3 regions of the Desulfotomaculum sp. genome follow, and region 3 is predicted to be linked to each of the others. Evidence: riboswitches for the same ligand, from Rfam matches in the RefSeq annotation. Region 3 holds a riboswitch; each other region holds the start of a gene.
The links. Region 3 has a riboswitch for cyclic di-AMP ahead of AC1U9Z_RS04350 (C40 family peptidase). Riboswitches for the same ligand answer to the same signal wherever they lie in the genome.

Region 1 (10,361 bases), on a different contig from region 3:
GCCTGTTCATCCAGACAGGTAACATTATCTACCGTCACAGATGTCACGATGTCACCGATTACCACTGGCAATTTAACCAGTTGACAGATAGTGCCGTTTGGCATAATCAAAACCTCCTTTCTATTTCTATGGCCGGGCTTGGTATATATAGGCAAGCATGACCGCTGATATAGTATATTCGTGAAATGGACTAAACGGGCGTGTCCCCTTGAAAAAAAGCCATCCGTCTTTTGTTTAGAATATTTCCAACGAAATGGAATAAATTACCAAACACTCCCTTTAACTGACATATTTTAGGTCCCGGAGGAATATATTGATTTCTAAGGGCACTAAAATGTTTAAAGGGGGTATCGTTATCGGGATAATAAATAAGAAGCTATGGCAAGATGAAGCCTGTCGGCTCCTCTTAGGGGTACTCATTATTGGGATAGCCTTTATGGTTTATTGCTTCTGCTGTGCCAAACACCTGCTAATTATTGTGGATCAACAAGAGATTCCCGTCATACAGTTTCGGGGAACTGTAGCGGATGCATTGCAAAAAGCACAGGTAACTTTAAGAAGAGCTGATATTGTTGAGGTACCCTTAAACTCAACCGTTAAGGATGGGGCATCTATACATGTAACCAGGGTTGATACAGAGGAAATAACAAACCAGGAGCTTATCCAGTATAAAGTGGTCAAAAAACCGGACTATAACCTTCCGGCGGGGGAACAAAGGGTAATAAAACAAGGCCGATGTGGACTGAGCCGGGAGTATATTCAAATAACCTACCAGGATGGTAAAGAAGTAAAAAGGGAGCAATTAAGAACAGAAGTTGTCAAAAAACCAGAACCACAGTTGGTTGCTTATGGACCACAAGTTATGGTTTCACGTGGAACCTCCAGATCCGTGGCAGGGGGAGCCGTCAGAAACCTTAGTAATTCCATGCCGCTAGAGGATAACAAAACAATAACGGTTGTTTCCACGGCATACACCCATACGGGAAACCGCACGGCAACGGGCATTTATCCCTCTGAGGGCATTGTGGCAGTTGACCCCAGGGTAATTCCCCTGGGAACAAAATTATATGTCGAAAACTACGGTTATGCCGTTGCTGCGGATACAGGTAGCGACATTAAAGGCAATCGGATCGACGTTTTTTTTAACAGCTACGATCAAGCTATTCATTGGGGTAGGTGTACGATTAAAGTGCATCTAGTAGAATAATAGCCTAAACCGGAGGGTACACTTTTCTAAAAAAATGCGATTATCTGTTGTTAGACCGTGGAATATGTAAAAATTTTTGAGGAGGTAAGTATCATTCACTGGGAGAATAAAGATTCCTAATAAGACTTAGGGGTCAGCCAGGAGCTCTGGTTCCGGTTGGCACCACTAAGGGAGGGATTCTATGAATTGGTGCCCAGTGGAATGGCCTACCCAAACGCCACGTCCCACATTAGCGGGGCTGGAAGCAAAACAATCAAGTAAAAAGGCTGCTAAAGCAGCGTTGATCGGTATTTCCGTTTTAATTGTCATGACTTTGGTGGTTTTAGGTTTTGCCCTATGGTCAGAAAAAATAACCATACCTAAAATGATGGTTGAGGTAAAAGGTTTTGTAAATGAGTTGGTAACCGGGGGGATACCGGTACATCTTCAAGTAGCTGGTAAAAGCGAGGTTGTTCGTACAAGCAGTAGGGATGTTAAGGAGTTATTGAAAGAACAGGGTATCCAATTAAAGCCGGAGGATATCGTTCTACCAGCATTAACTACGAAATTAGAAAAAAACATTTACATAGAGGTAGTCCGTGTAGATGTTAAAAAAGAATATAATAACCGGGCCATACCCTTTCAGGCTGAACGCCTTGCTAACCCTCAAATGGACCGGGGAATTGTTAAAAAGGTAAAGGAAGGAAAAGAAGGTCTGCAAAGGGAGATTTGGGCTGTTCGATATGAAAATGGTATAGAGGTGGCCAGAAACTGCGAATCGAAAGAAGTCATTGCCTGGCCTATAAATAGTATGACCCAATACGGGACTTTAAGTATGGTTAACCGTGGTGGTCAGGATCTTCGTTTTAACAGGGCAGTGGAAATGTTAGCAACAGGGTATACCTACACTGGTAAAAATACGGCTTCAGGTATACCACCCAGTTCTGGGATAGCGGCAGTTGACCCGGCAGTTATTCCCCTGGGAACTAGATTATACGTGGAGGGCTATGGCAAAGCCATTGCCCGAGACACAGGAGGAGCGATCAAAGGAAATCGCATTGACCTATTTTATGAATCAGAAAATGAAGCCCTTGCTTGGGGGAAGCGGAATACGAGGGTGTATGTTTTGGAGTAGCAAATGGTTTTTGTTATAGGATAACTTTTGTAGAAGGAGTAAGGGGTCTCTCACATTTGCTGGAGAGACCTTTTTAGCCTTCAGCTTTTTGGACTTTAGGGCAGTTCATGTGTCAACCTTGGGCCGTCAGCCTTTGAGAGACTGCAAAGAGCAGGCGTAATTGGCTGATGGCTAAGTTAACAGCCTATTGTGATTGCCAAATAACGGGTATAATAGCTATAGACTAAACAGAGGAAGGAAATGTACCTTGCGAGAATTAACATCACCATCCGTGGTTAAAGAAATTATTAAGTCTCATGGCTTTAGGGTAAGGAAGGCTTTAGGACAAAATTTTCTCATGGACGCTAACATTATTGATAAAATAGTCAATGCTGCGGATTTAGCCCCAGAGGATCTAGTGTTTGAAATTGGGCCTGGACTTGGGGTATTAACCAGGCGTTTGGCTCGCTCAGCGGGGAAGGTCATTGCCGTGGAGATTGACCAAACCCTATTGCCGATACTGCAGGAGACTTTGGCGGACTTTGATAACATCCAAGTTGTTCATGCGGATGCATTAAAGGTAAATTTTGACCAAATTGCCTCAGAATACACGGCTGGTGCCTTTGGACCCAATGCCAAAAGTTTTAATTTGGTGGCGAATCTCCCCTATTATATTACGACACCCCTATTGATGCATTTGCTTACCAGTGGTTTTAATTTGAACCGAATGGTTGTTATGATGCAGAAGGAAGTGGCGGACCGTTTGCAAGCTTCTCCAGGGGGTAAGGATTATGGAAGCCTTAGTGTAGCTGTGCAGTATTATACCGTACCCGAGATCGTGGCTAAAGTTCCTAAGACCGTATTTTACCCAGCACCGGAAGTCGAATCTGCGGTTATCCGGTTAACCAGAAGAAAAGTCCCGCCCGTGAGTCTGCAAAGTGAGGAAATGTTTTTTAAGATTGTTCGTGCAGCCTTTGGCCAAAGAAGAAAAACATTGCTAAATTCACTGACTGGATCAGGGTTGGCAGATAAGGAAACGTGGCTCAAAATACTAAGTGAAATAGAAATAGAACCCTCCAGAAGGGGAGAGACACTGACGATTCAAGATTTTGCGTTATTAGCAAATACCTTTTGCGCCATCGATTAAGTAGTAGCCAGTGGAGGAATATATGGACTTTACTAGCCCTTCCAAAGGTAAATTGAGCTTCCGTGAGATGATGGGGGATATCTTAAGTTATATTAAGAACCTTCCCTGCTCCTCTTATAAAATTGTGGTAGGAACGGATTCGCAGACTCGTCATGAAACTTGTTTTGTAACTGCGGTTATTGTTCATCGTAAAGGGAAGGGCGCCAGATATTACTACCATAAAAGCATACAAAGTAAAATAAAAAGCCTACGTCAAAAAATTTATTATGAAACAACCCGGAGCCTTGAATTGGGAGCAAAGATAACAAACTTCCTACTTGAAGATGGGCTTGAACATTTAGCTGTCGAAATACATATTGATGTGGGAACCCAGGGCGAAACAAAGGATTTGATTCGGGAAGTGGTGGGAATGGTAACGGGTAGCGGCTTTGCGGCCAAGATCAAACCAGATTCCTTTGCCGCTTCCTGCGTGGCGGATAGGTATACGAAATAGCCATCCGCCGTCAGTCTTTTGGACTATTAGGCCATTTCCCAGGGACTGGTATTGGCCCTGGGAAATGGGTTTTTGTGCAGGCCCATCGAAGGGTCGTAAATCCGTGACATGCATTAACAAAGACCCCACAGTTAGCGGCTGGTAGATGTGTAACAACCCTATTACCCCCAACATAAGATGATGTAGAAAGGGGGTAAGGCCGTGCCAAAGATTAAAGAAGGTGATATTGTTGCCCGTAAATCCTATGGCAATGATATTTTCTTTAAGGTTAACAGCGTTTACCAGGGGCAAGATGGTAAAGATTACGCAGTCCTTAAGGGATTGGATATACGACTGTTTGCTAGTTCGTTAGTAGATGACTTAATTAAAGTAGATGTAAAAGACATTTCCAAATATTGGACCCAGACCTTAAGGAAAAACGAAGAAGTTATGGGACGGGTTATGAAAAGGCGCATGGATGAACGAAAAGATCGACTTAAAAGATGTGCCGATGGAATATGTATGACCCGCACTGCTCAACCAGAAAAAGGAGACGACAGTGACATTGAGGGTTTTGATGTGCCCGGTACAGTACTCCACCTGGACGGAGATAAGGATTATTTAGACTTATGTATGACCACCTATCGTAACCTTTCTATACCAGCCTTCGGGTATGCTATTGATGAAGAGGAGCAACCCAAAAGGGTGCTGGCTCTTCTTGAAAAACATTACCCAGATATTTTAGTACTTACCGGGCATGACGGCATTAAAAAGGGTGCCAAGGATTTAAGCAATGTAAATAATTACCACAACTCAAAATACTTTGTCGAAGCAGTTAAAATTGCCCGTACCTTTGAAAAAAGTCGGGATGATTTAGTGATATTTGCCGGTGCCTGCCAGTCTTGCTATGAGGTAGTATTAAGTGCCGGTGCCAATTTTGCAAGTTCCCCCAAAAGGGTATTAATTCATGCCTATGATCCTGTGTTTGTGGTTGAAAAAATAGCCTATACTTCCATTCAAGATCCCATTGCCTTAAGGGAAATTATTAAAAGTACCATTACCGGTTTTGAAGGTATTGGTGGGGTGGAAACCAGAGGAAAACATCGCTTAGGCATACCCAGAACGGAATATTAAAACCATAGTACCCCTTCCTAAAGTCCAGCATATGATGATCTAGGACATTTTAGGAGGGATTTCCTTTATGTTAAATTTTTTGAAAACTGTGGAGAAAGCCAAATGGCGTTTGCTTGGAATTAAAAATGTTGTAGGCGTAGGTGTCGGCTATAAACATGTGGGCATGCAAAGAACCGAGCAAAAGGCAATTATCATCTTTGTCTCCAAAAAGGAACGTTCTGAAAGCTTAAGCAGGGAGGAACAGGTACCCTTTAGGATTAATGGTTTAGAAACAGATGTTGTGGAAGTTGGTGAAATTCGTTTTTTGTCTGATGATAGAAAAAAACATGTCAGACCCGCCCAACCCGGATTTAGTTTGGGACACTATCGGGTAACGGCTGGCACCTTTGGGGCAATGGTACGCGATCGTACCACGGGAGAGCCACTTATTCTTTCAAATAACCATATTTTAGCCAATGCCACCGATGGGAAAGACGGTCGGTCTGCCCCAGGAGACCTTATATTGCAGCCAGGTGAGTATGATGGCGGCACCAAGGACGACCGCATTGCAATACTATTAAGGTATATTCCTATCCAAAAGGGAGAGGCCCCTGCTACCTGCCCCATAGCCAACGGGGCAGCAAGGATTGCCAACATGCTGGTTCATACGATTAGACCCAATTATGATTTGAAATTCTTTAAAAGGGAAGGGGCAGTAAACCATGTGGATTGTGCTGTTGCCCGGCCCCTCAAGCCCGAGCTGATTACCGATGAGATACTTGGTATTGGTAAAGTGCAGGGGATTGTAGAGGCAAAACCCGGCATGAGGGTCGTTAAAAGTGGTAGAACAACGGGCATTACCTCCGGAGTAGTTACTGCCATAGGCACCACCATGCAAGTAAAAATGGATGACAATAGTAATGCGTATTTCTCCAATCAGGTAATTTGTGATATGAAATCCCAGGGTGGAGATAGTGGTTCCTTAGTCCTTACAGAGGGCAATAGGGCAGTTGGCTTACTGTTTGCCGGATCCGATAGGGTGACCGTTTTCAATCATATTCAAGTGGTCTTGGATAAACTAAACGTAGAGTTCTAGGAAAGAAAGCCCCGTGACGATAAGAGCGGGGCTTTTGTTCCGTGTAAAAATATGGTATACGCACGGGAGAGTGTGTTATTTTACATAAAATTGTTTGTGCACCTGTTTTAACCAACTAAATAAATTATTAACAGCTATTACGGGTTTTGTCAATTTAGGTTAATTTATGTATATTTAGGACAGGCAAAGCGCCAGTTACAGATGCCGAATCCCTTTAGTGGGTACGGAGGAACCGTTTATGGGGTGAATCCTTTTAAAGGTAGGGATTTCCTTGCCCGAACCCGTCAGCTAACTCCGGAGGCAAAAAGGAAAGGAGAAAAGAAATGCAGTATCGTTTGAAGAAAGTTCCTATGTTCCTGGCTACCTTGTTCCTATTAACCATGATGATGTCCGTTATGACGGCGCAGTCAGCTATGGCGGCTACCGATGATAGCCAAGAGATGGTTAGACTGGTTAATGAAGCCCGCGCCAAAGGTGGTCTGGCAACGCTGATGGCGGATCAAGAGCTGTCCGGGCAAGCTGCCAAGAATTTGGCATATTATCAAAGAACCGGTCAAATTCCCAGTTCCGCAATGCTGTTAACGATTGCCAAAAACGGTGGTTATAGCACCCTTGGACAAACCACTGTACGCGGCAATGATGTGGCATCGATGGTCCAAAAGCAACTTCAATACTATGGCAGCAGTTCGATCCTAAATAGTAAATACAATCGAATTGGTTTGGCCTTTGCGGATACCAGCTCTGGTAAGCTTTGTATTCAACTATTAGCATATAAACCCATTACAGAGCCTATTCAGCAACCGGAACAGCCAGCACCGGCACCAAAACCGGAGCCAAAACCAGAGCCAAAACCAGAGCCGCAACCGGCACCACAACCTGAACCAAAGCCGGCTCCCCAACCAGAGCCAACACCTGTGCCCCAGGAGCCTACTACCTTTATGAATGAAGCTCAAACGAAGGTAGTGGATTTGGTTAATGCTGAAAGAGCAAAAAATGGTCTAAAGCCTGTGGTTGCCAAAGAGGATTTAACCAAAGTTGCACAGGTAAAGGCGCAGGATATGTATCAGAGCAGATATTTCTCTCACACATCTCCCAATTATGGCTCCCCCTTTGATATGATGCGTAAATTTGGTATCAGCTACAAAGCAGCAGGGGAAAATATTGCCATGGGTCAAAAAACTCCTGAGCAGGTCGTGAAGGATTGGATGAACAGCCCCGGTCACCGGGCGAACATCTTAAATGCCAATTACAATGAAATTGGTGTAGGCGTATATCAAAGTTATACTGGCTCTGGCTACATCTGGGTTCAGCAATTTGCTCGGCGCTAAGGGTCATAAAATAGCCAATTAATTGGACAACTTAAATAACTTGTACAACAGACAATTCCATAAAATGTAAACGGGGGGAAAAATTTCCCCCCGTTTTTTTGCTTTTTCTTAAGGATTGACCACAATTTCAGCACATTTCTACAGCCAATCCAATATATATATTAAGGAGATATCTTGAAAGGAGGCTAAGATTGATGGTTATGAGGAAAAGTCCCAAGCCAAAATTCCGGCAGATAAATAACCAACCGGCTAATCAGATCGTCGGGACAGAACAAATTAGGGTAAAACAGCTTGTTGGCGAAAACACAGAACAAACCATAATTCGAGACAGCTTTACGCTACCCTCAGGTACACCCGATATGGAAGAGATTCTTTCCATTGACACAATCGTTAAGTTAAGGAAAGTTGAAGTAATCCCTAATAAGGTGATTGTAGAGGGAACCTTGCGGGTGCAAGTGATGTATTCGGCTTTCAAAAAAGATCAGTCTGTGCATAGCTTTACCGAAGAATTTGATTTTACAGATTTTGTTGAAGTAGAGGGTGCCCGGCCAGGCATGGATGTTGAAATCGACTTTGAGGTCGAGGATATTAACATAAAACTGGCCCGGGATTGCGACTACGATGTTGCTGCTGTACTTCAAATAACCGTTAGGGTAACTGAAGATCGGGAGGTCAACGCCTTAACAGAATGTCCCCAGGGTTATAACTGTGAAACAGAAAGAATGAACCTGCAGCAAGTGGTGGGAAGCAATACCAAGCAGATCCTAATTGATGATGAGTTTGAACTGCCCGATGAAAGGGATCTCATTATTAGTGATGTTATCCGCTGCATGTGTGATGTGGAGATAACCAATACCAGAATTATTCGGAACAAGATCCTCTTTGATGGCGAAGTGGATATGGAATGTCTATATCGAGCAGATAGAAAGAAAGATCACGGCAAACATGATCACGGCAAACATGAACATGGACATAAGCACGGGCATGGTTTTGAACAAGATAAAAAGTATTATAAGGACCATGTTCACTCCTTTGAAAGGACCTTTAAATTCAGTAACTTTATTGAGGTTGAAGGTGCTGAACAGGGTATGGAAGTCTACATGGATGCCATGGTGGAATCTTGTAAGATGGACCTTGCCGATATAAACGGCTGTAAGTTCTCTCCCATGATTGTAATAAAAGTAAGAGCACGTGTGGTGGAAGACAGAGAAGTAGATGTAATTACTGCGATTGAAGGTGCAGATGTAGAAACCGCCAGACTGGATATGGAAAGCTTGGTTGCGGAGGAATGCAAGCAGGTTATCGTTCGGGACTCCAAGGAACCTCCCTATGGTAAGCCTGATATTGACAAAGTAAGGGAAATTTCCGTCGGGGATGTCACCATTAAGGACATCGATATTATTCATGATAAGGTATTAATTAAGGGCACCGTAGAGTTTGAAGTTCTTTATACAGCAATGAAAGCGGATAAATCCTTGCATATGCTGCATCGAAAAGTCACCTTTAAGACCTTTATTGATGTACCTGGGGCACGTCCTGGTAACAGAGCAGACGTAAATGTCGAAGTTGAATGGGCCAATGCAAAACTGGATGAAGACTGTGAAATCCTTGTTGAAGCAGTACTAAAAGTGTGTGTCAAAATTACAGAAACAGTGGAACAAGATGTGGTGATAGGTTTTACTCCCAGGCCGACTGTGGCACCCACAACCGAACCGCCAACCACACCCTGTGTTCCCGGCACAGTCTTTAACTATACAATTGCCAGAGGAGATACCTTAGCTAAATTGGCCCAGCGTTATGGAACTACTGTGCAGGCCATTCAAGCAGCGAACCCACAACTGACAAATCCCAATGTCCTTACTGTGGGCGAGGTTATTAGGATTCCTTGCGAAGCCAAGGGTTAAATATAAAATTTTATTAAATATAAGGAGGTAGTAAAATGCCTAACGGTTTTACCGGTTGCGTCTTAGTTAAACTGCCAATTGTTATAGCGGATGTCACAGATTCTATAACAGTAGATAATACTCTTTGCCTTGATGAATTGGCTAAAAAGATTGACCATATTGATGTGGTGGTAAGGGATTTAGAGGCAGATCCAGTTTACGGTGGGATCATTCAGCCCCGTGACATGGAGAACTTCCGTCAAAACGTAATTCCCCCCAGCAAATTTCCTGGCTATATGAATAATTTCTGCCACAGCCCCAAGGCCACGGTGCATGCCTTTGAAAAGGAGTGCGGCCCGAGGGAATTAAGGAGTATCACGGTTCACGGTACGATTCACAAGCAAGTTTACTATGTCAATCGGGAGGACGATGTTCGTCATGTTGGTGAGGATGTACCCTTTACCAAGACGGTAAAACTTAACCCACCGCTGCCGATTATGAATCCCAGCAATATTGACATTGATTTTAAGGATGTAAATGTTGACGTTGCCTTTAATATGCCACGTCCGACCAGGGTTAATCAAACAGCCACGGTTAGCTTTATTCTGAAAATTACCGAAGATCAACAAATCTTCATCCAAACCTGTCTGCCTGATCAGGATTTAGTAGGTCAGCAAGTACTGGCAAACACCGGCTTTGAAGCTTTCTCTGGTTGTATCCTAGATGTATGGCAAACTTCCAACGTAGCACCAGGTGAACCAGGCAGAAATGGTAACGGTTCATTCTCTGTTGGTTTAGGAGGTCCTGCCACATCTGACTGTATCAATCCAACGGCTGAAACAGCTTCCTTAGTACAGAGTATTCCCAATGAAGTGATTCGTCCCGGCTTACGGTATGAATTCTGCTTCTACATCCAAGATGTTGTACCCAATGGCATCATCGAAAACTATAGGGTCGATGCTAAAATTGCCTTCTACAATGAAGCAGGTCAAGAAATCAATTCTTCCCAGGTTACTACCTTC
Region 2 (10,361 bases), on a different contig from region 3:
CGCTTCATACTCCACTGACAATAACGGAGCGTCACCGTCACGGCTACGACGTTTTCCCAGACTCAAACAGGACACAGCCGTTTGGGAGCGGGGCAACCTGTTTTTACAATTACGGTGACTTGATGATAAAGAACAATACAGACCAATCTTTTCAACTTTGCATAGAAATTACAGAAAATGAATTAAAAGGAACTTGGCGGTCAAACGCACCACCTGAATATAAATATAAAGTATACGAAAAAAAACATATTATTCAATCCGAGTATTGGGGTGGCTATACAAGACATAATCTGATCTTTCGAAAAAAATATGACTGGAACAATGTCTTGATAGATGATGAATTTGTGACTGAGAACCACGCTATTATGATGTACGCACCGCTGCTGCAAGACTCCACATTATAATTACAATACAAAGTATGATAAATTTACCTTAGCTCCGTCCTCTTGAACCGGAATATAACAAAATCACCAATGTCATTTTTGCTATAATCCCTATATCCGTTATTTAAAACGGACGGAAAAATCAATCCTTGCAAAGTATAATACTCTATTGCTTTTTTAGTTAAGCCTGTTGTTTTGCTAACTTGATTTATTAACATATTTATCACCCCAATAGAATCTTAAGCCAATACCCAAGGTAATCGTCAAGTATTTTTTGAAGAAAATATAAATTCGCCTTATCAGCGCATATTTATGTAAATACTGCTTTCAACTGCCTATAAACTCTTGATTCTACGGGGTTTTTTGAAAAAATGCTGTATCGCCACTCGTACATTTAAACCAGGTACGAATACCTGGTTATTTTTTATGTCTGAAATATTTTACTAGCACAATCATCTGTTTTTCTACTAGAAGCACACAGCTAATAGCTAAATGGCTAAAAACACAAAATAATACTTTATTTCGCTATTGCATGTCCATTTGAAGTGATGTATAATAACTTTTGTCGGTAGGACATGTAATTCAATCCTATAAACATGCGGTCGTGGCGGAATTGGCAGACGCGTAAGATTCAGGTTCTTATGCCCGTCAGGGTGTGGAGGTTCAAGTCCTCTCGACCGCACCATTTAAACCAGGCATATATTGCCTGGTTTTTTTATACCTGAAACACGAAGGAAGGAGTGACCACAGGTCACCCCTACAACTCAACCGACCCAAAAGGAATACCTCTAAGCCCAAAAGCTGACGGCAGATGGCTGACAGCTTTTGGGCTTAGGGCATGTTTCAGGTTAGTAAGGGCCAATAGCTAACGGCTAACGGCCAATAGCAAAGCGGGCTTATATATCAACCCGCTTCTCCCCTGAACGAATTTTAGAATTAATAACCTCTACTAAAAACATGGTAGAAAACACATGATATAGTTCCCCAACCACTCCCTCAACAGAACCTTCCCTATTGGCGAGCTTCCCCTGTAAGACTATTTCAAAGCCATATTGTTGCTCATTGCTTTGAATAAACTGGCGAATGATGCTTTCTCTGATTTCACTATCAGCAATCTCCAACCAGTCATCATAGGGGTTTGGTTCTTTTTCTGTGAATTGCTCCATTAGCTGTAAAAAACTCTCCCGGAATTTTTCAAAGGTTGGTTTTTCAATACTGCCAATTTTCATTGTAGCACTCCCTTAGCTATGAATTCTGCTTTAATTATAGATTTTTTATCAGTCCGGATCAATTCCCATTAAAAGATATAAAAAAACCCGGCTTTGCCGGGTAAGACCTTCTACCATTTATTGATTTCCGGACATTTCATTTTTAATAGATTGAATGAAAAGGGGCTATAATACTTTTCCTGGTTGGTACAGGTAGGGTTCTCACATACAAGTACCGGGATGCTCTCGGCGTAACAAGCTTTTAGGTCTTGTTTTACATCAACATTTTGAAGTTTCTCTACTAGATTTTGGCCGCAGTTAGGACAGGTTTTAATAAATTGTGTCATACGGTATCCCTCCTTAAAAATATGTAGGTAACCGTTCTTACCTAATTAATTATCTAATTGGGTAAGAATTACTTTTTGTCACTTTAATTATACTCCTAATAAATTGATTTATCAATAAATATTATATCACATTTAATAAATATGATGCACTAAATAAGACCCCCTGCCATTGACAGGGAGCCCTGAAAAGGCAACCCCATACCTTTTCCCGGGTGTCGGTTTTTCCAGTGGTTTTGTTGACACCTTTACCCGTTAACCTTTCCGCGCCTCCCACAAGCGACGGGTGGGAATTTTCTTTATCATTCCCCTAAATAATATCTACATGCATTAAAAGCCCAAGGCTCAAGAACCCAAGAGTTTTAAGCTGATTTACTTCAGTGTCTGCGTAAAGGCACCAATATCGGGGTAAAAATCAACATCTTTAACCCTAAAAATACTCTTATGTTTATCTAACAATGTTTCCAATTGATATCCTTCTGCCTTATCCACAATTGTTACCTTTTTAAGTTCTTTGTTATCCACCATAGCCTTGCGAAACATCCAATTGGATCGAAAATCGGTTGTGGGAAAAGAATAGCCAATAACAACAATTTCCGATGCAAACCCCAGTGCCCTGCGGGCTTGGTGCCATAACTCCGGAATAAAAGGGATCGATTGGTAGTTTTTCATTAAGGTGGGTGGAATAATAACTCTACTAAGTTTGTTGCAGCAATGTTGGGAGGTGCACTGAATCATATTGGCTATACCATTTATTACCACACTGTGTCCTCCCCCATCACTATGTTCATAGGCATAGAGCTGACCACACTGGGGACAGTACAACCAATTTAAAGAACCATGAAGTTTAAGTAATTTTACCTTGGCACAATTAGCCGGCCCCGAGTCATTCTGATGCTTAAAGTGAAGGGGCATTATTGATCCACTTAAATATCGGCAAGAAATACCGTAACCATCTTGGATGCACCACATTTTCCTTTGTAAGTTTGCCCTAAGTAAAGCGTAATCCATTAGTAATTCATAGTTAAAAGATATGATCGTATCTCCGGGATTTAAGGAGGCCGCTATTTTGCTATGGTAGGGACAAAGATCCCCGTATAAAATTTTATCAAAGGTCAGTGCCATTAGCAGCAGATACTCCTCATAGGCCTTTAAAAGTCTTTCCCGTCCTGGTTGGTCCTCTTCCATTTCAATATTTAATAAAGTTAATACTTCTTCCATATCCAGGTTGGAATTACTTACCTCATTCCTAGAAACACCCCATAATCTCTCAATAAACTGAAATATATGATTATAGGTCATATCTTCATCTTCATAGTACCTCTCTCTGATTTGATGAATATTAATAACCCGCATGGCCTTTTGAAAGAAATTTTTAGCCACCGGGCTTGTTTCACCAAGATATGAGCCTTTGTATGCTGCTCCTGCACCGGCCCCCAACACATATACTCTGGTCACCGGATTCCTCCTATCTACTATCGGCTAACCCTAGTATGGCGCATTGGCAAAAAAAAATAACCCGGTAGCGGGCTATTAATTAAACAAAATCCTGAATACTTGTCCCATAAAATATAAGCCCGAAAAACAAATTACCGCCAGGCCAAATCTCTTGACAAAAATTGAGTCATCCCCCTCTAACCACTGACGGGTACCTTCATATAGATCGGCTTCCGTTTCTTCACATACCAGTTGATGCGTTATAGAAAAATCCATCACCATCTCCGCACTTTTCATCATGACTCCCCCCGAACATTTGTTTTTATTATTTTATTACCAAACCTATGTTCGTGTCAAGGGTAAAAAATAAACCTGTCATACTATTATGACAGGTCTAAAAACTTAGTGTTTACCAGTAACATTATAGGAAATAACCCTCTTTTCCCAGGTTCGCATGACTACCTGCTCATCCTTATTCTCTAGAATATACTGTGGCAATATGGGTGTTTTCCCATAGCCATTGGGTGCATTAATAATATAAGTGGGGACAGCAAGTCCAGATGTATAGCCTCTCAGTTGTTCCATAATAGCAATACCATCATCAACACCAGTGATAAAATGCCTGGTTCCCTTTACTGCTTTAGCATGAAAAATATAGTAGGGCCGAACACGGATGGTCAATAGACTCTGGTTTAATCTCTTCATGACATCTGGTTGATTATTAATGTCTTTTAATAAAACAGCCTGATTACCAAGGACTACGCCTGCCTTAACCAACATATCGCAGGCCTTTTTTGCCTCAGGTGTAACTTCCAAGGGACTATTAAACTGTGTATTGATATAAAGCGGTGGGTGGCTTTCTAAAATACTGCAAAGTTCCGGTGTAATTCTTTGGGGCATTGTGACAGGTGTTCTGGTACCGATTCGTTTTATTTCCACATGGGAAATATTATCTAATTCCGTGAGCAGCCAATCGATTTGTTTATCTGATAATAACAAGGCATCGCCGCCTGTTATTAAGACATCCCTTATTTCAGTGTTCTCTCTGATATACTGCAGTGCTCCTTGCAGCACCTGTTTTGATTTGTGAACATCAATTTCGCCAATATTTCTACGCCTTTGGCAATGTCGACAATACATCGCACATTGGTTCGTAACATTAATAATAAGACGATCCGGGTATCTTCTGGTCACCCCCGGCACAGGTGAAGTATATTCTTCTCCCATAGGGTCTTCAACACCATAGCGATCCAAAATTTCTTCTACACAGGGGACAGCCTGCAGCCATACAGGGCCGCCATGCCCACTGGCCATTGCCAGGGCCATATAATAGGGAGAAACAGCCCAACGGTATTGACGCCCAACCTTTTCGATTGCTTCTTTTTCGTCCGTTGTAAGATCCACCAGTTGACTTAGAACCTTAACATCTTTAATACGCTTGGCCATTTGCCAACGCCAATCCTGCCATTGTTTCTCATCCGCCTGAAAAAAATTCAGAATATTCTTTTTAGCAAGGTTATGCTGCTCCTGAATTTCAAAACCATTACGTATGTTAACCTTGTTCTCCAGGTAACCACTAATGTTTGATTTTAACTCCTTGGCCCTTTTAAGGGCTATTTTTCTTTTAGTTTGTTCCGACCGAAAATCTTCTGAAATTAAATGTACAGACATAAAAAAACCCCTTTCTTTATAGCTTACGAAGTTAGCTGAAGGGTTCGGGTCGAAAGGTTAAAACCCTACTGAATATAATCAGATTCACCCCAAAAATCGGGTCCTCCGCTCCTGTATGAACAGGATTCAGCTCCTACAAACATTTATCTAGTTTTTGTAAGTTGTCACAACTCATTTTACCATGTAAGTTGCCTGTATGTAAATAAAAAAGAAAGGCATTCCGAAGGGAATTACCTTTCAAATTTCCTTTTAAACCCTTATTAAACCTTCATTGTCAGAAGCATTTAGGTGTCCATACACGGTTATAATATCCCCGGCCAAAATACGACTATCTGGAGCAGGGTCAACAATATCCCCTTGCCCTTTGCGAACAATCGCCAATACTTTACTTTCATTGAGCCTGCTTTGGGCCAATGTTTTTCCGACCAGAATGGAATCGGGTAAGACCTTCCAATCTTCAATTTTATTTAAACGGCTTTCCAAATGGTAGGTGTGTTGTAATAAGTCTTCTAAAAGTCTTGAAATTTCACCATTTACACGGTCTCTTTCCTTTAATAGTTCATGTAATTTTTCATGGATACCAGTCAAAACCATCCGCTGATCAAAATCATCCAAGTATTTTTGAGCCGCTGAAACAGACTTAACCACCACACCAATACCAGGAACCACATCAACGATGCCCACCTCTTGTAAGAGGGTTAGTGCTCGTCTGATGGTTTCCGGTGAAACACTATATTTTCCTGCCAAAGTGGATCGGCCAAATATTTTTTGCCCTTCCTGATATTCTCCCCGGACAATTCGTTCGGCTATATCTGCAGCAATGGTAACATACCTTGCCAGATGTAGGTCATGATTTACCACAATAAGCTCCTCCATAATATATTATACTAGCTACATATTATAACCCCGTATCCAAAAAAGCAAAAGGCTTTTTAGAAAAACTTGGCACACTTGCCCCTGGTCAGGCAGGGAAATAGGGAAAGTCCCGGCTTAATAAAAAAAACAGGAACTGCACCGTAAAACACAGTCCCTGTGGAATTATATTTTGTTAATTAAATCTTAGAAATAAAGATCCCGTTCCCCGTCCTCAATTTGTTTTACTCTCGCTTCCGTCAAATTTCTAATCTGATCATTTTTAATTTCTGCTAAATGTTGGCGGATAGTCTCCTCACCAACTGCCCTTGTCTCCGGGGATGCATAGTCAATTAAATATTCTTTAAAGGTAAGAATTGCATTGGGTTGGCAGACGTTTTGAATCTCCCCGCTTTTTGCCAAAGCCATAAAGCGATCACCCGTACGGCCCTTGCGGTAACAGGCTGTGCAATAACTGGGAAGCCAGCCAGATTGACAAACATTGCGCAATACATCATCGGGATGGCGGTGGTCATCAACATAAAATTGCGGTGATTCTTCTTCGCCACAGCTGCCACTGGTGCAATTTTGCTTTTCTTGTTCCTTTTTATAACCACCTACCCCGGTACAGGAGCCGGCGGATATTTGAGATACACCGTAGTTCAGCAGCATATCCCTCTGCTCCGGTCGCTCGCGGGTGGATAAAATAAGTCCGGTATAGGGAACAGCCAGACGAACAATAGCAACTATCTTCGCAAACTCCTCGTCCTTAACCAAATACGGGAAGCTTTCGTAGTCGATGCCCTGAGCAGGACGCAAACGGGGTACGGATATGGTGTGAGGCCCTACGCCAAAACGTTCCTCAAGGTGTTGAGCATGCAGCATCAAGCCCATGACCTCAAATTTATAGTCGTATAGGCCAAACAAAGCACCAAAGCCTACATCATCAATGCCCCCTAACATCGCTCGATCATGGGCCGTGGTATGCCAATCGTAATCAGCCTTGGGACCACTGGGGTGCATATTTTTATAGGTTTCCCGATGGTATGTTTCTTGGAAAAGGATATAGGTTCCGATACCTGCTTCCCTTAGCAGCTGATATTCTTCGATGGTGGTAGCAGCTATGTTTACGTTGCAGCGGCGGATACTGCCGTTTTCAAATTTCAAACTGTAAATGGTTTTTAGGCATTCCAAAACATACTCAATGGAGCATTCACCAGGATGCTCTCCTGCTTCCAGGGCCAATCTCTTATGGCCCAGGGATTCTAAAATCTTTACTTCCTCTGCCACTTCCGCTTGGCTTAATTTACGCCGGTTGAATTGATGATCTCTACGATAACCACAATAAACACAGTTGTTGACACAGTGATCACTGATATACAAGGGAGCAAACATGACCAGTCTTTTACCATAGATTTTCAATTTTATTTCACCGGCAACCTTAAACATTAAATCCAGTAATTCCTGATCGTCATTTTGCAGGAGAATTGCTACTTCTGCCGGTGTCAAACCCTTTGCTTCCCTGGCCTTCTCGATAATTTCCCGCACTCTGGCCGATGCAGCTTTTTTCCCCTCTTCCAATAGGCTGTTTATGGTTCCCTCGTTGATAAAGTCCGCAGCTTCCCATTGATGCTGGTAAATATTCGCTTTGTTAATGGACATGCCTTTCCCCTACCTCTCATTCTTAAATTTTTCCTTTGGGCTATCGCCCCGTCCTGTACTAATGCTTCGTCCCACCTCTGTTAACAAGGCGGTAATCTTGCGGTGGGATTCAGCGGGATTTTCTTTACTACCGGCCTTGTCCGGATAAATTTGATATTTTTCACGGTAACTTTCCGGAGATAAGTTGGGCATAATCACATTGGCACCACAGCCGAGGGCCATTTGACGCCCCGCAGGGTGTAAAGTCCCTATTGCTGTGGTGGCCGGTAAATGGGTTTGGGGAAGCACCAGCCGGGCCACGGCAAGGGTTTTTAGGGTTAAGCTAAGATCCCCCGGTTTGCTATCCCTTAGCGGTGTCTGATGATGCGGTACAAAGGGTCCGAGGCCCGCCATTTCAACATCTAAATCCCTTAATAAAAGGATATCCTCTGCCAGTGTTGCCACTGTTTGACCAGGCAGCCCCACAATATTGCCAGAACCCACTTGATAGCCTAATTCCTTTAACCAGCCAATTTTTTTTATTCTTTCCGCCAGGGTGGTTGCTGGCCTAAGCTGCGTAAACAAATTGGGATCTGCGGTCTCATGTTTGAGCAGGTAGCGATCCGCTCCTGCTTCTTTCATCCGAGCAAAATCCTCTCTGCTGCGTTCTCCCACACAGGCTGTGATGGCAAAATTGCCGGCCTGCCTCACTTGCCGAATGATCTCTGCCAGTTCGGAACCGCTGTAATGGGGATCTTCCCCTGACTGCAAAACAATGGTACCATACCCCAGTTCTGCGGCATATTGAGCTGTTTTAATGATCTCCGCCAGGGGTATACGGTATCTTTGAATTTGTTTATTGCTTCTCCTGAGACCACAATAATAACAGTTATTACGACAATAATTGGAGAATTCGATGATTCCCCTGAGGTGCACCTCGTCACCAAAATGTTGTTTTCTTACTTGATCCGCCAACTTAAATAACTGGTTTTCTTCTTCTCCTGGCAGTGCACCTAATAAATCGATGATCTGCTGCCTGGATAATTTATCACCTGTGGCCGCTTTAGCTAGGGCCAGGCTAAAATTTTCCCCCAAGGCAGTTCCCCCTTCGTTTATGAATTTTGGTCAGCTAACATTGCTTGAATGGTTGGAAAGGGTGATAAAGCCCGATGTAAGATTCCCATGACATAGGCAATACAGACGCCATAATTGACCATGGGTACACCTGACTGCTGTACTTGCATCATCCGGGACAACATCTGCCTTCCATTGATCATACAGGCCCCGCAGTGCACCACCAGTTTGTACTCGGTCAAATCCTCGGGAAAGCTGTGGCCACTGCTCCAGTGAAATTCTAAATCTCCGCCAACAATTTTTTGTAACCAACCGGGTATTTTTTTCGTACCAATATCATCTTCCATACGATGGTGGGTGCAGGCTTCGGAAATTAACACCTTGTCACCTGGTTGCAAATTACCAATAGCCTTTGCCCCTGCCACCAATGTCTCTAAGTCCCCCTTATACCGGGCAAAGAGTATCGAAAAGGATGTTAATTGAATATCCTCCGGTGTATCTCTCGCTACTTCTTTAAAGGCCTGGGAGTCGGTAATAACTAGCTTGGGTTTTTTATTTAGGTTGCCCAGACATTCCCTTAGCTCGCTCTCTTTAACAACATAGGCCATTGCCCGGTGGTCCAGAATATCTCTGATGGTTTGCACCTGGGGTAAAATCAAACGTCCTTTAGGTGCTGCTGTATCAATGGGTGTTACTAGCACAACCGTATCCCCGGGATTTAATAGGTCACCTACAATTACCCGGTCATCCCAGTTTGCCGGAGCTGTTTTGACAATGGCTGCTTTTAACTCACTTATCCCCTGGCCAGTAAGAGCACTAACCAGCACTGGTTCCCTTGAAAATGCTGCCTTGGCCTGCTCGATATCCAGTTCAGCTACCCCTTGGATATCAATTTTGTTAAAGACCACAATGGTGGGGATTTTTTTGTTCTGGCAGTGCTGAGTAATCTTCAACTCATACTCGGTAAAGCCGTTTTGGGCATCAACAACCAATAGAGCCAGGTCTGCTTTATTAAATACATCCATCGACCTTTTAACCCTAAGTTCCCCCAGTTTGCCACTATCATCAAGGCCTGGTGTATCAATAAGAACTACCGGCCCCACCGGTAAAATCTCCATGGCCTTATAAACGGGATCGGTGGTGGTCCCGGGGGTGTTGGAGACCAGTGCGATATCTTGATTGGTTAAGGCATTAATAAGGCTTGATTTGCCGGCATTACGCCGGCCAAAAAGGGCGATATGCAACCGATTGCCCTTAGGGGTGTGATCCATTATTCAGCCTCCTCCTAATTGTCACTTCTAATTTGTTTCGCTGACCCAAGTCCCATGTTGGTTTTTAGTCTTTACGCTAATCGTTAACAGCCGATCATCAAGAAATGCCCCAAAGCGGATGCCTGATCAGTATTTGTTGCTAAGGGCTGTCTTTACTTGAACTCCCTTAATGTTGCCAAGTTTACCGGTCATGGCCCCAACTTCATCATTGGTACCTTGGATAATCAGGGATATAACGGAAAGCCCTGCTTCCTTATGGGGAATACCCATGCGGCCAATGATAATCTCGGCATAGCGACTTAAAATGCTATTGATTTCTGGTGCCTTGTCCCGTTCCTCAATGATGATCCCCACAACACCAATACGACGTAACATTTAATCACTCCCAACTAAAATTAAATACCCGTCAAGCCAGAGAAAGGCAGACGGGTAGCGTACAAGCAAAACCGCACACCCCTTGGTCCAAGGCACACTAGCCTC
Region 3 (10,361 bases):
GGGAGAGTAGCAGAGCAAAGAACATCAGCCTAAAAATTAGTATAGAAAAAGGGTTAGAGGTTGTGGTGCCGGTTAATTACCCCACCGGTCAGGTTGAGACACTACTAAGGGAAAAAGGGGAATGGATATTACAAAAACTAACCTTAATTTCCCAACGGGCACAACAGAAAAAAGAAAACAGCCTGGCAGAAAAACAGGCTGTACGTTTTTTGGGGAAATCCTACCCTGTGGTTCTGGTTTTTCAACAGGGCTACCCAGAGGTGGAACTGGTGGAAGATAGGATAATTGTTATGCTTCCACGGGAATATCAAGATAGGGTGGCTCAGATTATTGAGTCTTGGCTAAGGTACCAGGCCAAAAAAATTATTATGCAGAGATTAGAGGTTGTAGCCAAGGTATTCGGAGTTCATTACAAGCAGGTATTTATTAAAGATCAGAAAACCCGCTGGGGAAGTTGTTCCAGCCAAGGCAACTTAAATTTTAATTACCGATTAGTCATGGCACCACTATCCGTTATTGATTACCTGGTGGCCCATGAAGCAGCTCACTTAATAGAGATGAATCATTCCAAAAAATTTTGGGCCTTGGTGGAGCGTATTTGTCCCAATTACAAGGTTCAGCGAAAATGGTTAAAGGAACATGGCACAGAATTAACCCTATAGTTTTACTTCGGCCAAGGGCTTATCCTTAGAGTCACAAAGGGTCAGGGTGGTTGCTTTGTATTGGTTTTGGTCCATTTTAAAGGTGGTTTTTAATAACCCAATGGTGTCGGCATGGGATATGCCAATGACCCTTTGGATGGTGATAATTTCTTTGATGCCGTCATCATTGTAGTCCACCAGGCTATAATCCGCGATGGGATCGATCCAAGTGGCAATGTTATTTAACATATCTTCCAGATTGCTATATTGTTTTTGGTCTAGCTCAATCACTGCTTTAAGACCAGTCTCTTTATCTTCAAACTTGACATAATAATCGCCCATGTACTTGACCTCAAACCTTGGCGAGCTAGGATTCATTTCGTTTTCGTTGCTAAAAATTTGTTGTAAATTATTTTCGGATGCTTTATACACATTCAAACCCATTGCCCCAGCACTGCCACTGGACTGACGGTAAAGAAGGACTTCATCCCTTTGGTCATTGTCAATGTCTGCTAATGCCAGTTTAGCAAAGGAGTATAGACCATCTTCATGAAAAAGTTTGACTTTTTCCACCCCGTCTACTACTAAGGACCAGGATTGGGGTATGCCCTCCGGGGTCTCTTCAACATACAAAATCATTTTTTCCGGGGTTTTATTGCCAAAGATATTTTTGTCTAGTGTTTGTAGCATATGGGTATTGGCTGTGACAATAAAAGAAGCTTCTTCCTTAGCTAACGGATTGACTGGCTTAACCTCCGTATTTTGGAAGGAACAGCCGGCCACCAAAAGAGTTTGGGAGATAATCAAAAGGATCAAGGCTATTTTTTTCATTTCATTCTCCTCAATCTAATTTATATAAGTGATTATATTGTCTAAGACGCAGCATAAAGCAAAACGTTACACTTGAAAATCATGGGTATGGAGGAAAAAGTAAAATTAATTGAAAATTACAATCCACCTAGTACATCTTTTAGGGATGTATTAAAATGTTACAGTACGCTGGCAAGCAGTCAAAGGGTAGTTGACAAAATTGCTTTTCAGGAAGGACGGAATATATGCAAAAGTCTGACGTAAGTATGACACAAATTTCTGGCAGGGAAGGCTTTGGCAGTACATTAGGTGTGATTGCTGCAACCTTAGGCTCTGCGGTGGGCCTGGGGAACATTTGGAAATTTCCTTATATCACCGGTGAAAACGGTGGTGCCGCATTTATTCTTATTTACCTCGGTTGTGTTTGTTTTATTGGTTTACCCGTTATGATTTCGGAATTTATTATTGGCCGCAGGGCCAACACCGCCTGTGTGGGAGCTTTTAAAAAACTAGCCCCGGCGACACCTTGGTTCTTTACGGGATTATCCGGAGTGATCTGTGCTTTCTTTATTATGTTTTATTACACTTCGGTGGCTGGGTGGGTTTTTGCCTATATTTTTAAAGCCTTGACCGGAAAAATTGTAACCAGTGATCCGAAAATAGCCGAACAGGTTTTTTCCAGTTTAGTTACCAGTGTATGGTCCCCCTTAATCTGGCAATGGATTGTGCTCTTTGTGACGGGGGCTATTATTTTAGCCGGCGTTAAAAACGGCATCGAGCGAATGGCTAAGACCTTGCTACCCATACTTTTTCTTTTGTTAGTTATCTGTGTCATACGGGCCCTAACACTTCCCGGTGCCGCAGCAGGTGTGTCTTTTTTGTTTAGCCCGGATTTTTCTAAAATTACCGGCGCCACCATTCTGGCAGCCATGGGCTTAGCTTTCTTTAAACTTTCTGTTGGTATAGGTGTTATGACCACCTATGGCAGCTATATCGGCAGAGAGGAAAATCTGATTGGCACTGGGGTTAAGGTTGTTATCGCGGATACGATGGTTTCTGTATTGGCTGGTTTGGCCATCTTCCCAGCGGTGTTTGCCTTTGGTTTTAACCCAGATATGGGTCCGTCCTTACTTTTTATAACGATACCGATGGTTTTTAACGCCATGCCCTTCGGGCAAGTATTTTTAACCATCTTCTTTATTTTAGCTGCTATCGCTGCCATGGGCGCGATGATTTCCCTTTTTAACTCTCCTGTGGCTTATCTCACAGAGGACAGAGGCTGGTCCAGAACCAAAGCAACCATATTTACAGGGCTGGTTATGGCTGCCGTAGGCAGCACGGCGACCCTGTCCAACAGTTTGTTGGCTGATGTTCAGCTATTTAACCTGAATCTATTTAATTTTTACAGTTATTTAACAGATAATCTAATGATGCCCTTAACCGGTTTGTTTTTTGCCATATTTGCGGGATGGAAGCTTAGTCGTTGGGAGATTTTTGATGAAGTTTCGAATGGCGGTAGTTTAAATAATAGATCAAGGATAAGTTTTTACTTTGCTGCTATCCGCTTCGTGGCACCCATAGCGATCATCATTATTATTCTAAATGGGTTAGGCTTTATTAAATTATAGAATTGTTAGAAAAACTTCACCTTCCCAGGGTGGGGTTTTTTATGCGCTGGAAAAAGAAACTAAGAAAACCCGCGGTGACTCTTTGGGTTCGTTGCAGCAGGATGCCAGCTACCCTTTCAACCGAGGCAAGGCCTTTTTGCTGGATTAGTTCAGGCAGGTAATGGGATGAGATCCGGGCATTTTCCTTTACCCAACCGCAGGCGTGGGGTGCAACATGGTAAATACCTTCTAATCTTACGACAAAATCATGATAGTTGTCTCTGGACCAATCCTCAAAAAATTTATGACCGCTTAGTACCAGACCGCAGGCGTGATGGGGTACACACAAGTCCTGTAAAATGTGGCAGGCGGCACCCAAATAAAAAATAGATTTTTCCCGGTGTCCTGATTGCCAATATTTGATGGAACGCTCAAAATAATAGCTGCATTCCGTTGGTGCATCAGGGCCGTGCCAGAGGCCAGTGGCTTTAGCATGGTTATAATAATGACTAATGTTTTTAAAGCCCTGGTCACTCCAGTGGGACCCTCGGTTCAGTGCTTCCAAATAGGACTGAAGGATGCGACCTTCACCTTGAAGGCCATCTTTTTTTAATATCTCAAGGGCCTGTTGATTGCAAAAGTCATGGGTATTACGCGGTCGGTCAGTTTTTATAATAACCTGAAAGGGCAAGGTTAAGGATAACATAACCTTGGCACAGTTCCAGGTGGCGTGGGTTAATGTCATAGACTGTCACCTAATAAATGAAATAGACGTTCCAAAACATTATTCCCTCCAAATAGGAAAAATATGAAATAGGTGGTTAAGTCGGAAAGAAAGGAGGGACCAAAGGCCAAAATTGGCTTAGTCTGACAAAAAAGTTTATTTTTTTGGAAGGAAATTGGTACCTTTTGGCGAATTTGTTAATAAAATAAGAAGAACGCCGAATTTCATTGAAAACGGGGGAACCATTTTTATGGGGTTAACTACCATTGGTAGCGGGCAAACTTTCTGTCCGAACCCGTCAGCTAACTCCGTAGGTGTAGAAAGTGGGGAAAACATCATTGTCGTTGCTTAAAAAGATGGCAGTGCTGGCTAGCTCTGTGTGTATGGCCATAGTGGTGTGGGTTGGTTTTGCCGATGCAGCTCAGGTGACTGTACAAAGTGGTGATACATTGTGGTCCATTGCCAATCGTTGCGGAACCTCGGTGGAGAACGTTAAACAACTGAATAACCTCGAAAGTGATAGTTTGCAAATTGGCCAGGTGCTAGATGTGCCTGATCAATCAGCCAACCAGGCCGTTAGACCCCGTACCGAAGATCCCGAAACTTCCAGGGGTGTAGTAGACCGTGCCGTAGCCGTTTTAGATTATGCTAAGCAATATGTTGGTGTTAAATACCGTTCCGGTGGAGAAAGTCCTGCGGGTTTTGATTGTTCAGGCTATGTACGTTATGTTTTTAAAAACTTTGGTTTTGATTTGGTTCATACCGCCGCCGGTCAATATCATGCAGGTGTTGCCATTAAAAAAGCCGAGTTGCGACCAGGGGATCTAGTATTCTTTAATACCGGTGGTGCTGGTATTAACCATTCTGGTATTTATATGGGGAACAGTCAATTTATTCACTCCTCTTCCTCCCGTGGTATACGTATTGATTCTCTTTCTGATAGCTACTGGTCTCCTAAATATCGTGGGGCCAATCGAATTTTAAAGTAATAAGTTAAAGCCCTGGAGTAAGCTCCGGGGCTTTTATATTTAGCCATTAGCATAGTAGCCGTTAGCAGTTAGCTGCCTTGAAAAATGGCTTAGTCATTCGACGGTGCCAGGCACTTGCCCGCTGTTAGGTTATCTTAGTTTGAAGGGTTTTGCTGCGGCCAAGAGCCAGGCACCTGGTTGTAAAATACTTTGGGAAGGGTCTTTAGCTCATGGCCCATAGACAGTAGAAGACACCCAGCAGGGTGCCTTCTTTTAGCTTAGTAGGTAAATTCTATGGCGTCCGATTCCTCAATCTCGAAACCTTCCACGATATCTTCTGCAAACCATACGGTATAATCTTCATCATCTTCCAAACGGTCATCATCGTCTAGGGTAAGTGTTAACTTACTACCGCTAATGCTGGCAGCATCAATATCAAGTTCCTTATTCCCGGCCATTACATGGATGCCGGAACCATTGGCAGAGAAGTCGTCACCTTTTTGGATGGTCTGGTTAAATTCAATAACGATGGTGGTAGCATTGGTTGCTTTTACCTTATTAACAGCCAGTTCGGCAGCCTCGGTGGTAAAGCACCATTCTCCCTTTTTAAGGCCGGTGAAGACATGATCCTTAGTATCAGTTTCTACAAGAATACCATCGTTAATCGTAATGCAATACTTGGTGTTACTGTCCAGTTTTTTGTTGTTAGCCAATTTAATCTGCAGTTTGTCATTGTTTTTGGTGAAGACAACGGCGTACTCAATATTAGCAGCGACCCATTTCCCGCCACTGTACTTATACATGTTCACTGCATCAACTAAATCCTCTAAATCATTACCCTTTGTATAGCCCATCGCTTCTTCAAACCGAACGGTAAATTCCTTGGTGTCAACATCAATCTTAGCATTGTGGCTAGGGGTTAGTTTTTGAATGTAGTCTTCTGTTTGTTTTTCTTTATCGGTGTTATCCTCTAAATCAGCGACGTCAATGAAACGGCTGATCATCACCGCAAATTCACCCCTGGAAATGGGCTTAAAGGGATTTAAATAGCCATCCGGCGTACCTTTCATAATACCTTTATTATACATGGAGGCAACATATATTAATTCATCCTTCTTTAGTTGGTTAGCATCCTTAGCAAAGGAAAGCATCTCCTTTAAAGAGATATTTTCATCTCCGGCGGCACGACTTAACCACATGGCTACCTCAATACGAGTGGCTGGCTTATTGCCAAGCCATTTGGTTAGTTCCCAATCAGCAAGAATTCCTGCATCATAGGCTTGCAGTGGAGCCACACCCATCCAACTGGGGAAAATATTTTGAATCAATTCGGCTTTGTCGCTGTCGGTCCCTTGATGGTCTACCACTCTCATAATAATGGCAATGGCTTCGTTTTTTGATACGGATTGTTGGGGTTTAAAACTTTTATCCTCATAACCTTTCATTATACCCGTTAACTGTAGTTTTTCAATTTCATACTTGGCCCAATGGTTTTTAATATCTTTAAAGTTGCTAGTATAGGTATATTGCACCATTTTCTTTTGTAAGCCTGGTGCCACCTTCTTATCTTTTTTATCGTTGTCAGCCCAGGCAGCCCCTGCTAATAATGTTGAACACATACAAACTGTAAGGATAGTAGCTGTAATTTTAGCAATTTTTTTCAAAATCATTCTCCTTTCAAAGATCTTTAACAGTACACCTACTATTGGGGCGCCTCCAATAACGGGTGTTATCTTTGTTTTGTATTACGTGGTAAAAAATTAATATCAAGGGGTACCCAGTTTGGATTATTCGCAGGTCATTGATTCTAACTTTGCCATTGCCCTTAGAGGGCTAACAGCTAATGGCGAACAGCACTTTAAGCGTGACAAATATACCTCCCCGCCGTCATAGTTTGTAAGAGTAGGATCTATTTTTTCTGGTAATTTTGTTGCCTATATGTTAAACTTTGACTGATTTGCAAATCTATCTGTTAGGAGGCAAGCATATGAAAAGAATTGCGTTTTTTTTAATGATTATCCTTTCCTTAATCTTTGCTGGTTGTGTTGATAATACAAAGGAACAGCAACCTCAAAAACAAACCGGGACCCAATCCCAAGACCCGGCAAAGGGAAAGGTAAAGATTACGTTGTATTTTGCTAATGAAAATGCCGATGCCTTAGTACCAGTGGAACGGGAAATTGATAAGCCCAATGACATGGTGATTGCTCTGGTTAATGAGCTTAATAAGCCAGAAAAATATGCAGCAGTTTTACCCCAGGGAACAGAGTTAATCGACTATAAAGCCGAAGGTGATACCCTGATTCTTAACTTTAACCAGGCCTTTGTCAATTTACAGGGGTCCACCGGGGAGCTTATTACTGTAAATTCACTGGTTAATACACTAACGGAGCTACCCCAATACAAAAGTGTGAAGCTTTTGGTTGAGCAAAAGCCCCTGGAAACTGGGCATGCCATTTATGACCAACCGTTACCAAGAAATGAAAGTGTGATCCAGAAATAAGGCCGTCCCATTGGAAATTTTTGAATTTGCAGCCCCATCAAAAAGGAGTGCGGCTAAACTACTTGAAAGTAGTTGAGCCACACTCCTTTTTTGCATTGAAGAGCTAGTTATTTGTATTGGATTGTTCATACTCGAAGTGTAGTTTAATATCCTGTGTAAATTTACGACGACTCAGCTCTTTTAAGATATGATTTAAAAAGAATACCCCTAAGGATATAACCACACCAAAGAAATAGTTTTCCATGACCATCCCACCTTTGAAATTGATAACATAGAAACAAAAGGAAAGGAATAATTCTTTTTTGCTTCTATATTGTAAATAGAGGGGGTGTTTTTATGTTGTCTCCCAGTTTAGAAGATTACTTGGAAGAGATTTACCGTCTTAGTCAAAGTGGTCAATCCATACGGGTTACAGATATTGCTGCCTGCCTTACAGTCAGTTTGCCATCTGTCACCAGAGCCTTACAGAAACTAAATGAAAGCCAATACATTCATTATCGTCCCTATAAGGATATTGTCTTAACGAATAAAGGCAAGGAATTAGGACACTTTTTAGTAGAGAGAAATAGGATTATACGGGAGTTTTTACGTTTAATTGGTTCCCAGTGTGATGTGGCAGCTGAGGCGGAGGCAATGGAACACTATCTTTCTCTACCAACTGTAACGGCAATCATAAACTTTGTTAAATTCACGGAACAACATCCATCTTGGTTAGATGATTTTAGAAAATATAGCAAAGGGTAGTAATCCAACCGATTAAACCAGTCCCAAGAGTCTGGCAGATTGGGCAACGATAAAACATACTGCGCAGGCAATCGAGAGTGGAAGGATAGCCGCCAAGATGGTCCATTTAATGCTAGCTGATTCACGCCAGATGGTCCAAAGGGTCGTACTGCAGGGGAAATGCAATAGTGAAAACAACATCATACAAACCGCAGTGAGCCAGGTCCAACCGTGTTCAACCACAAATAATTGTTGCAATGCCTGGATACTGTTCAGTTCAAGCATGGTACCTGATGCCAGGTAACTCATGATTAAAATAGGCAATACAATTTCATTAGCCGGCAGGCCAAGAATGAAGGCTGTTAGGATAAAGCCGTCTAAACCGATAAGCTGACCAAAGGAATTAAAAAAGTTAGCAATATGGATCAGAATACTATGGTTACCCAGATCGATATTGGCCAACAGCCAAATAACAGCACCGGCCGGTGCCGCCATGCAAATGGCACGGCCCAGTACAAAAATTGTTCGATCAAAAATGGAACGGACAATAATTTTTGCCACCTGTGGTTTACGGTAGGGTGGAAGTTCCAAGGTAAAGGAAGAAGGTATTCCTTTTAATAGTGTTTTAGACAATAGCCAAGAAACAAACAAGGTCATGAGAATACCCAGCATTACCACCCCAACCACAATGAAGGTGGCACCAAAGGTAGTGCCTAGCCCCAAGACCAATAAACTGGCCAGGGCGATCAGGGTAGGAAAGCGTCCGTTACATGGCACAAAATTGTTCGTTAACATGGCAATCAATCGTTCGCGGGGAGATTCAATGATCCTGCAAGCAACAATACCAGCGGCGTTACAGCCGAAGCCCATACTCATGGTTAGGGCTTGCTTGCCGTGGGTACCAGCCTTTTTAAAAAAACGGTCAAGGTTAAAGGCTACCCTGGGTAGATAGCCCATATCTTCAAGCAGGGTAAAGCAGGGAAAGAAGATGGCCATTGGTGGCAGCATGACAGAGACAACCCAGGCCAAACTCCGGTAGACACCCTCAACAAAAAGGCCGTTAACCCATTCTGGTGCTTTCAGATAATGGCAAAAATCTGTTAACCGATCCTGAACCCAAAAAAGTCCTGTGGCCAATAACTCCGAGGGGTAATTTGCTCCGGTTATCGTAAGCCAGAAAATTGCACTTAATAATAGGAGCATGGAGGGGAAGCCCCAGACCCTAGAGGTTAAAATATCATCCAAAGTTCTATCCCAATCAATTCGGGGTTTTTCCTGTTGCCTGACAACGAGGTTGGTAATTTCCTCGGCTGCGTTATAAATACCAGCCACAATGGTATCATTAATGTTAATAGCCCCCTGGGGATTCAAATGCCTGGTCTGAGATAAAATATCATCTAATTTGCTGGAGCAATGCTGGTTCATGCCCAGGCTCACCCCCTGTTTTTGATCGGAAACCTTCCTCCTGGGGGAACATTTTCTTTAGCGCTTTAATGATTGCAGTGTCATTATCCAATAGTCGTAAGGCCAGCCAGCGGCTATTAAATTTTTCTCCAACTAACAGCCTAACTTGTGGTTCTATTTGTGCGATGGCCTTTTCCAGTGGTTCAGGGTACCGAACGATATAGGGATTGATTTTAATTGTTCCTTTGACCACATCTGTGATCGTGTTTGTTAATTGTTCCAAGCCCTCACCATCCCGGGCGGCAGTTGCCGCCACTGGCACACCTAAAATGTTGGCTAAGCCTTTGATGTCGACACTAATTTTCTTCTTTTTTGCTTCATCCATTAAATTTACACAGACCACGACCTTGGGGGTAATTTCAAGTACCTGTAACACCAGGTTTAAGTTTCTTTCGACACAGGTGGCGTCAATCACAACCACAGTGGCATCTGGTTTGTTGAAGCAGAGGTAGTCTCTGGCCACCTGTTCTTCTGCGGAGTTTGCAAGTAAGGAATAAGTACCGGGAAGGTCAATTAAATTATAGATCAAACCCTGGTTCATAAACTTACCCTCAGCCCTTATGACCGTTTTACCGGGCCAGTTACCTGTGTGTTGGTTTAGGCCGGTTAAAGCATTAAAAACAGTGCTTTTTCCGGTATTGGGGTTACCAGCCAGCGCAATTACATAATCAACTTTTGCCCGCCCCCGATGAAAGATTTCTCTTTTTGCCCTGGAACCACAGGACTGATTTGTCAAACCCATGTATTTAGTCCTCCTTGTAATTCACCATTATTTGAATGCTTTCTTCCTTTCTAAAGGCAATAACCGCACCTCTTATTTTATAAGCCTTAGGGTCTCCCGCAGGGCTTACCCGAAGGGTTTCGATCCTTGTGCCTGGCACCAGTCCCAGATCCAGCATTCTCCTTTTAGTGATACCCTCC

Region 1: it holds a riboswitch for cyclic di-AMP, as region 3 does, so the genes downstream of both, AC1U9Z_RS10665 (CAP domain-containing protein) here and AC1U9Z_RS04350 (C40 family peptidase) in region 3, are expected to answer to the same signal.
Region 2: it holds a riboswitch for cyclic di-AMP, as region 3 does, so the genes downstream of both, eam (glutamate 2,3-aminomutase) here and AC1U9Z_RS04350 (C40 family peptidase) in region 3, are expected to answer to the same signal.

What each region holds. Positions count from the first base shown of each region.
Region 1 covers NZ_CEVWQM010000016.1:12,821-23,181, reverse strand. The annotation lists gene AC1U9Z_RS10700 (hypothetical protein) at 1-104, opposite strand, end outside; gene AC1U9Z_RS10695 (3D domain-containing protein) at 314-1,207, shown strand; gene AC1U9Z_RS10690 (3D domain-containing protein) at 1,389-2,321, shown strand; gene rsmA (16S rRNA (adenine(1518)-N(6)/adenine(1519)-N(6))-dimethyltransferase RsmA) at 2,569-3,447, shown strand; gene AC1U9Z_RS10680 (ribonuclease H-like YkuK family protein) at 3,470-3,940, shown strand; gene yabG (sporulation peptidase YabG) at 4,142-5,053, shown strand; gene AC1U9Z_RS10670 (chymotrypsin family serine protease) at 5,121-6,128, shown strand; cyclic di-AMP (ydaO/yuaA leader) riboswitch at 6,321-6,446, shown strand; gene AC1U9Z_RS10665 (CAP domain-containing protein) at 6,452-7,456, shown strand; gene AC1U9Z_RS10660 (DUF3794 and LysM peptidoglycan-binding domain-containing protein) at 7,651-9,360, shown strand; gene AC1U9Z_RS10655 (DUF3794 domain-containing protein) at 9,396-10,361, shown strand, end outside.
Region 2 covers NZ_CEVWQM010000003.1:132,445-142,805, forward strand. The annotation lists gene AC1U9Z_RS02715 (VanW family protein) at 1-404, shown strand, start outside; gene AC1U9Z_RS02720 (MerR family transcriptional regulator) at 428-601, opposite strand; tRNA gene AC1U9Z_RS02725 (tRNA-Leu) at 982-1,068, shown strand; gene AC1U9Z_RS02730 (hypothetical protein) at 1,280-1,612, opposite strand; gene AC1U9Z_RS02735 (hypothetical protein) at 1,723-1,938, opposite strand; gene AC1U9Z_RS02740 (hypothetical protein) at 2,308-3,393, opposite strand; gene AC1U9Z_RS02745 (hypothetical protein) at 3,469-3,669, opposite strand; gene eam (glutamate 2,3-aminomutase) at 3,775-5,043, opposite strand; cyclic di-AMP (ydaO/yuaA leader) riboswitch at 5,049-5,185, opposite strand; gene AC1U9Z_RS02755 (GntR family transcriptional regulator) at 5,293-5,904, opposite strand; gene hydG ([FeFe] hydrogenase H-cluster radical SAM maturase HydG) at 6,103-7,557, opposite strand; gene hydE ([FeFe] hydrogenase H-cluster radical SAM maturase HydE) at 7,567-8,631, opposite strand; gene hydF ([FeFe] hydrogenase H-cluster maturation GTPase HydF) at 8,649-9,881, opposite strand; gene AC1U9Z_RS02775 (TM1266 family iron-only hydrogenase system putative regulator) at 10,008-10,256, opposite strand.
Region 3 covers NZ_CEVWQM010000005.1:82,676-93,036, forward strand. The annotation lists gene AC1U9Z_RS04330 (M48 family metallopeptidase) at 1-662, shown strand, start outside; gene AC1U9Z_RS04335 (hypothetical protein) at 657-1,472, opposite strand; gene AC1U9Z_RS04340 (sodium-dependent transporter) at 1,697-3,079, shown strand; gene AC1U9Z_RS04345 (zinc dependent phospholipase C family protein) at 3,096-3,803, opposite strand; cyclic di-AMP (ydaO/yuaA leader) riboswitch at 3,988-4,115, shown strand; gene AC1U9Z_RS04350 (C40 family peptidase) at 4,121-4,771, shown strand; gene AC1U9Z_RS04355 (S-layer homology domain-containing protein) at 5,029-6,420, opposite strand; gene AC1U9Z_RS04360 (GerMN domain-containing protein) at 6,738-7,253, shown strand; gene AC1U9Z_RS04365 (metal-dependent transcriptional regulator) at 7,590-7,997, shown strand; gene AC1U9Z_RS04370 (nucleoside recognition domain-containing protein) at 8,010-9,401, opposite strand; gene AC1U9Z_RS04375 (FeoB small GTPase domain-containing protein) at 9,370-10,182, opposite strand; gene AC1U9Z_RS04380 (FeoA family protein) at 10,187-10,361, opposite strand, start outside.